Pelosinus fermentans DSM 17108: one gene and its partner. The protein of the gene in region 2 interacts with the protein of the main gene of each other region in a pairwise test. Links are inferred from orthologs where the notes say so. Each region holds a gene or a part of one and is shown on either strand. Other genes may lie near its edges.

Region 1 (3,274 bases), 200 kb from region 2 along the record:
TTGCTACATGCACCCCAAATTTTTCTGAAATCGTCAGTAAATCGCCTACCTGACAAGCACCACATTTTCGACAATTACTAATATCGTGAGTCACTTTATATTGACACATCTCTTGTTGAATACAATGTGGTGTAAGAATTAAGAGTTTCTCAGGTGCAACCTTAATTCTTTTTTGCTGTATTAAGTAATTACTAACTTCAATAAAGGAACGTTCGACTCTTTCTTTTTCCACATCAAAGATTTTACCAATTCGAATGGCAAGGGGAAATAATAAATTAATAGCAGACCAAGCAGGTCCTTGGAATAAAGCTAGAGTAGAAAAACCTAAAATGGCTAGAATGATTCCACCAACTCCAATTCCAATGGCCAAGATAAATAATGCCAAGAAAACGCCAAGAATAATCGGCAAGTGAGTGCTGATATTTGCTAATCCTGGGAAGCTTACCATCCACAATCCATAAGTAGAAAGAGTAGCCACTAACAAACTAGCTACTATAAGTGCCAAAAACAAGCGTTTCTTGGGACGAGCCATCACCTCTATCATGAAAATTCACCTTCTATTCTAAGATATCGCCAACACTTAACCCATAACCACATATAAAATCAATTGCCCTCATACGACGCTTACTAGCAGGCTGAACTTCTAAAATTTCCAGCAAGCCCTGTCTTGTTTCTACTGCAAAACCTTCTGCAGTAATCTCTGCGATTCTCCCTGGCTGAGTTACTATATCATCTGTTGGATACGTCCTAGTTTGCCAGATTTTCAAGTTTTTATCTTGATAGAAACAATAAGCGCCAGGCCAGGGATTGAGACCTCTAACCAAATTATGAATGGCAACTGCCGGTACTTGCCAATTGATACGTTCTAATTCCCTTGTCAACATAGAAGCATAGGTAGCCTCTTCATTATTTTGTGCAATACGTGGAGCTTTTTTATCCACAATTAATTTCATTGTCTCACTAAGCACATTGGCTCCAATATTTTTTAACTTATCATGGATATCGCCAGTAGTATCCATTTCAGAAATAGATATCTTCTCCTTTAATATCATGTCCCCTGTATCCATGCCAATATCCATAAACATTGTGGTGACACCAGTTACTTTATCACCTTTAATAATTGACCAATGGATGGGTGCAGCTCCCCGATATAAAGGTAATAAAGATGCGTGCACATTTATACAACCCAAAGGGGGTAAATCTAATAGCGTTTTGGGCAATAACTGCCCAAAAGCAACAACAACAATGATATCAGGTTTTAAAGAGAACAACACATCTTGAAATACAGGATCTTTTACTTTATTAGGCTGCAATACAGGTATGTCATAGGAAATCGCGGCCTGCTTCACCGGGGACTCTGCCAGTTTTTGTCCTCGCCCTTTAGGGCGATCAGGCTGGGTTACCACTGCAACAACATTATATTCTTCTTTAACTAATGCATCTAAACAAGGAACAGCAAAATCTGGCGTCCCCATAAATACGACTCTTAATTTTGACATATCAATTACCCCTTATGAATGGTTTTTGCTTTTTCGATAAATAATATGCCATCCAAATGATCGATTTCATGCTGCAGGGCCCTAGCTAACAAACCAGTTCCTGTAATCGTTATATTTTTACCAAAACGATTTAAGCCTGTAACGGTAACTTCAGAAAACCTCTCAACTTCACCAAAAACCCCAGGAACACTTAAACATCCTTCATTACCCAATTCACAGTCTTCACTTTTTTTTATAATAATTGGATTTATTAATTCGATGAGTTCATCATCCACATCCAAAACAATAACCCTAAGAGATACGCCAACCTGCGGAGCGGCTAATCCAACTCCATCAGCATTATACATAGTTTGGGCCATATCATCAATAAGTTTCCTTATTTTTTTATCAACGCGAGCTACAGGCTCAGCTATTTCTTTTAATACTTTGTCACCAGCTTTTCTAATTTCCATACAGTTATAATACCCTCCTACCTTGGATAAATCCTGCCCAAATTTTATCATAGAACTATACAAAAATCCACGCCTATACTAAACAAATTATTCTACATGATACTAACAGGTTCCACATCAATCATAACATCTGGACGTATGGTTAATCCCATAGATGTTATGTAAGCCCTCACATTCGTGAGATCCTTTGCTTTTATAATGATATTCATACGAAATATATCATTAACTTTAGCAATCGGAGCGGGAAACGGCCCTATTATTTCTACAGTCTTACTTTCCGCCATTAAGCTTCGCAATTCTTTGATTATTTGCTCAGCCTGATTGCGAGCCATACTTTCTTCTTTAGCCTGAACTGTTAATTTTATGATTTGTCCATAAGGTGGATAACAAAGCGCTTTGCGGTACACAATCTCAGATTCATAAAAACTTTGATAATCCTGATTAGCTCCTGCCTGTACTGCATAATGCTCAGGATTATAAGTCTGTACTACGACCTTTCCTGCCTTATCACCGCGGCCTGCACGACCTGCCGCCTGAGTTAGCAACGCATATACGCGCTCCGCTGCTCTAAAGTCTGGTAAATTTAATATACTATCAGCTGCTATAATGCCAACGGCCGTCACATTTTTCACGTCATGCCCTTTAGCCACCATCTGTGTCCCCAGTAAAAGATCATATTCGCCTTTAGCAAATGCCTCTAAAATACGATCATAGGCCATTCTTCCACCTGTTGTATCCTGATCCATCCGCACTACGCGGATATGGGGAAACAATGTTACTATTTCCTCTTGCAGCTTTTGTGTGCCGGTTCCAAAAAAACGAATATAGCGGCTATTACATTCAGGGCAAATATCCGGAACCGTTTCAATACACTGGCAATAGTGACACTTCAGCTTCTTCCCTACAGAATGATACACCAGAGAAATATCGCAATGCTTACAACGTACAATATGTCCACATTCCCGACACATGACGAAGGTAGCATAACCACGACGATTCAGTAAAATAATAGCTTGTTCGCCACGACTTATAGTCTCTTGCAGCAGTTCTTGCAAGGGAAGTGATATGACACTTCGTCTCTTCTTACGCAATTCTTCCCGCATATCAACGATAGTGACTGCGGGCAAATTTGCATTAGCTATGCGCTTTGACATAAGTAGCAAGGTATGTTGGCCCATTTGAGTCTGAAAATAAGTCTCGATTGCTGGCGTAGCGCTGCCCATGATGACCACCGCACCAGACAAAGTAGCTCTCGTAATAGCGACTTGTCTTGTATGATAACGAGGTGTTTCTTCTTGTTTGTACGTAAATTCATGTTCTTCA
Region 2 (3,103 bases):
GTTTGTAATATAGGGATGTTATTCATAGACAGGGCTTCTATAAAACTGGCCATCACACCTGGGACACCATTAATTCCCCCACCTACAACTGAAACTTTAGCACAGTCAAGAGTTGTGTGTACATCGCAACCAAATTCTTGAAGTTGAGCAGTTGCTTTCTCTGCAAGATCTTCTGCTATTGTAAACATGATTTGCCCAGGATGAACATTAATCAAATCTACACTGATTCCATTGTCCGCCATTGATTTGAAGATATTAAAGCTTGCAATATTATTTAAAGAATCATGTAAATTAATTTTGATTTGGGCAATATTAGATATAAAGGTTACACCTGTAGCAACACGATCAGCAACATATGTGTCAGCTGTATCTTCTTTAGTAATGCTAGTTATAAGTGTACCAGGTTCATTGGAAAATGTTGACTTTACCACTAGAGGAATACTTTTCTGCATAGCAATTTCTACAGCTCGAGGATGAATAACTTTAGCACCTTGGTGAGCTAATTGACAGACTTCTCCATAGGTAATACAGTCGAGAATCTTTGCTGTACTTACAATTCTAGGATCGGCAGTCATAATTCCATCTACGTCTGTATAAATTTCTATCAATTCAGCATCGAGAGCAGATCCCAAAGCAGCTGCAGTAGTGTCACTACCTCCACGGCCTAATGTAGTAAATTCATCATCAATAGTTATACCTTGAAAACCGCATACTACAGGAATTTTACCCATCTTAATTAAGTTGCATATGCGAGAAGGATCTACTTTTAAAATACGAGCGTTATTGAAATTATTATCAGTTATTATGCCAGCTTGCCCACCTGTAAGCATAACAGCATCAAGTCCAGCGGCTTGTAATGTGCCAGCCATAATGACGGCGGAGATCATTTCGCCGCAGTATAAGATCTGATCAAGTTCGCGGCTTGCTATATCTTTATATGCTTTTCGTGCTAATTCAATAAAAGTATCGGTTGCATAGCATTCCCCTTTACGTCCCATAGCAGAGACGACAACGACAGGACTCAATTCGTTAGTAACAGCAGCTTTAATTTTTTCTATTACTAACTTTCTTGCCTCAGGAGTTGCAACTGAGGTACCACCAAATTTTTGAATTATTATCCCCATTATTTACACCTCAAATTAAGTTATGCTTAATCATATACTCGGCAATTTGTAAAGCATTTAAAGCAGCACCTTTACGTATTTGATCGCCAACAACCCATAAATTAAGGGCATTTTGAATGGAATTATCTTTTCTAATTCGACCAACAAAGACTTCATTTTGGTTTGAAGTGAATAATGGCATTGGATACAACATTTCTGCAGGATTATCTTGTAAAATAACCCCAGGAAATGCAGCTAAAAGTTCTTTTGCCTGATCAACTGAGACTTCTTTTTCAAATTCTATATTGATTGACTCTGAATGGCTACGATAAATGGGCACTCTTACAGTAGTTGCTGTAATTCCCATTGTATAATCATTGAATATTTTCTGTGTTTCATGTACCATTTTCATTTCTTCTTTTGTGTAATCACCTTCCACAAATACATCAATGTGTGGAATGACATTAAAGGCAATCTGATAATGTTTTGGTAAGCTGGAACTTGGTAAAATAGTAGCTTCTACAGGACGATTTTCTACAATTGCTTGGACCTGGTTATCTAATTCATCAATCGCTTCTTTACCAGCACCAGAGACTGCTTGATATGTGGATACCACTACTCGCTTAATTTTAGCCTGATCATATAGTGGCTTTAAAGCCATTGCCATTATAATGGTAGAACAATTTGGATTTGCAATAATTCCTTTATGTTGTTGTATCGCTTCTGGATTCACTTCTGGTACAACTAATGGTACTGTAGGATCCATTCTAAAAGCGCTGGAATTATCAATGACTACTGCACCATATTTTACTGCAGCAGGTGCAAACTTTGTGCTGGCAGAGCCACCAGCAAATAAAGCGATGTCTATATTCTTAAAAGAGTCATCAGTAGCTTCTTCTACAGTGAAATTTTTTCCCATAAAATTAATAATTTTACCGGCTGACCGTTTGGAAGCAAGCAATTTTAAATTATCATATGGAAAATTACGCTCTTCAATTAAATTTAAAAACTCCTGACCAACTGCTCCAGTAGCTCCGAGTATTGCTACATTATATTTTTTCATATATATCGCTCCCTTTTGTTTTCTCATAAGATTCTATATACTTTATTATATTCATATTTTTTACTATAATTCTTGCTTAGAATGCTTAATTTAGTGCAAAAAATGCTATTAATTTAATAATGATTATGCCATTAATGCCATTATTTTGGGATATTTATATTTCATAAGCTATATGTTAAAGGATACAAGGGATTATTTCAAAATTTCTTCAAGTCCTAAGACTAGGCCATTTGCATTAAGTACGTGTTTACACGCTAGTAAAACTCCTGGCATAAATGATTCTCGTGATATAGAATCATGGCGAATCGTCAAGGTTTGACCAAGTCCACCAAAAATAACTTCTTGATGTGCTACATAGCCAGGAAGACGAACGCTATGCATTCTGATACCTGAGAAGTCGCCACCACGTGCACCAGCGAGCTTTTCAACCTCATCAGGGTGCCCTTGATGTAAGAAACCGCGCTTTTTGGCTATTAGCTCTGCAGTATGCAAGGCAGTTCCAGATGGTGCATCAAGTTTTTGATCATGATGTAATTCAATAATTTCCACATGAGGAAAAAATTTCGCAGCATCTTGTGCCAGTTTCATCATTAAGATTGCCCCAATTGAAAAATTAGGAGAAATTAATGCATTTACCTTAGTTTCTACGCATAATCTTCTAATCTCTTCTATATTTTCTTCTGATAGACCAGTAGTTCCCACAACAGGACAGATTCCATTATTAATGGCGATGTGGATATTATTTAATACTACTTCTGGTCTTGTGAAATCAACCATTACTTGTGGCTTTGTTTCGTTAATAACGGTTTGCAAATCATTACCTATAACAATGCCCGTTTTTCCTGCGCCGATTAAATCACCAATATCTGCAAAGTCAGATTTAGTATCCACAGCACCTACGATACTTAATTGAGTATCGTTATGTATGGCTTTGAGT

What was found.
Region 1: the proteins of FR7_RS11865 (region 2) and def interact in binary tests that used the Escherichia coli proteins (3 or more experiments, as listed by UniProt). The link is inferred for Pelosinus fermentans DSM 17108 from one-to-one orthologs.

The regions. Positions count from the first base shown.
Region 1 is NZ_AKVN02000001.1:2,379,690-2,382,963, reverse strand. The notes cover bases 254-3,189. They hold def (peptide deformylase), read right to left. Parts: upstream 2,003-3,189; coding sequence 1,505-2,002; downstream 254-1,504. Other genes in these bases: priA (primosomal protein N'), read right to left, coding at 2,044-3,189; fmt (methionyl-tRNA formyltransferase), read right to left, coding at 558-1,499; FR7_RS10845 (DUF116 domain-containing protein), read right to left, coding at 254-544. In the rest of the region: more of FR7_RS10845, read right to left, coding at 1-253; more of priA, read right to left, coding at 3,190-3,274. UniProt on the Escherichia coli protein: Removes the formyl group from the N-terminal Met of newly synthesized proteins. Requires at least a dipeptide for an efficient rate of reaction. N-terminal L-methionine is a prerequisite for activity but the enzyme has broad specificity at other positions.
Region 2 is NZ_AKVN02000001.1:2,576,306-2,579,408, forward strand. What follows is about bases 151-2,915. They hold FR7_RS11865 (aspartate-semialdehyde dehydrogenase), read right to left. Parts: upstream 2,167-2,915; coding sequence 1,135-2,166; downstream 151-1,134. Other genes in these bases: dapG (aspartate kinase), read right to left, coding at 151-1,124; dapB (4-hydroxy-tetrahydrodipicolinate reductase), read right to left, coding at 2,359-2,915. Also shown: more of dapG, read right to left, coding at 1-150; more of dapB, read right to left, coding at 2,916-3,103.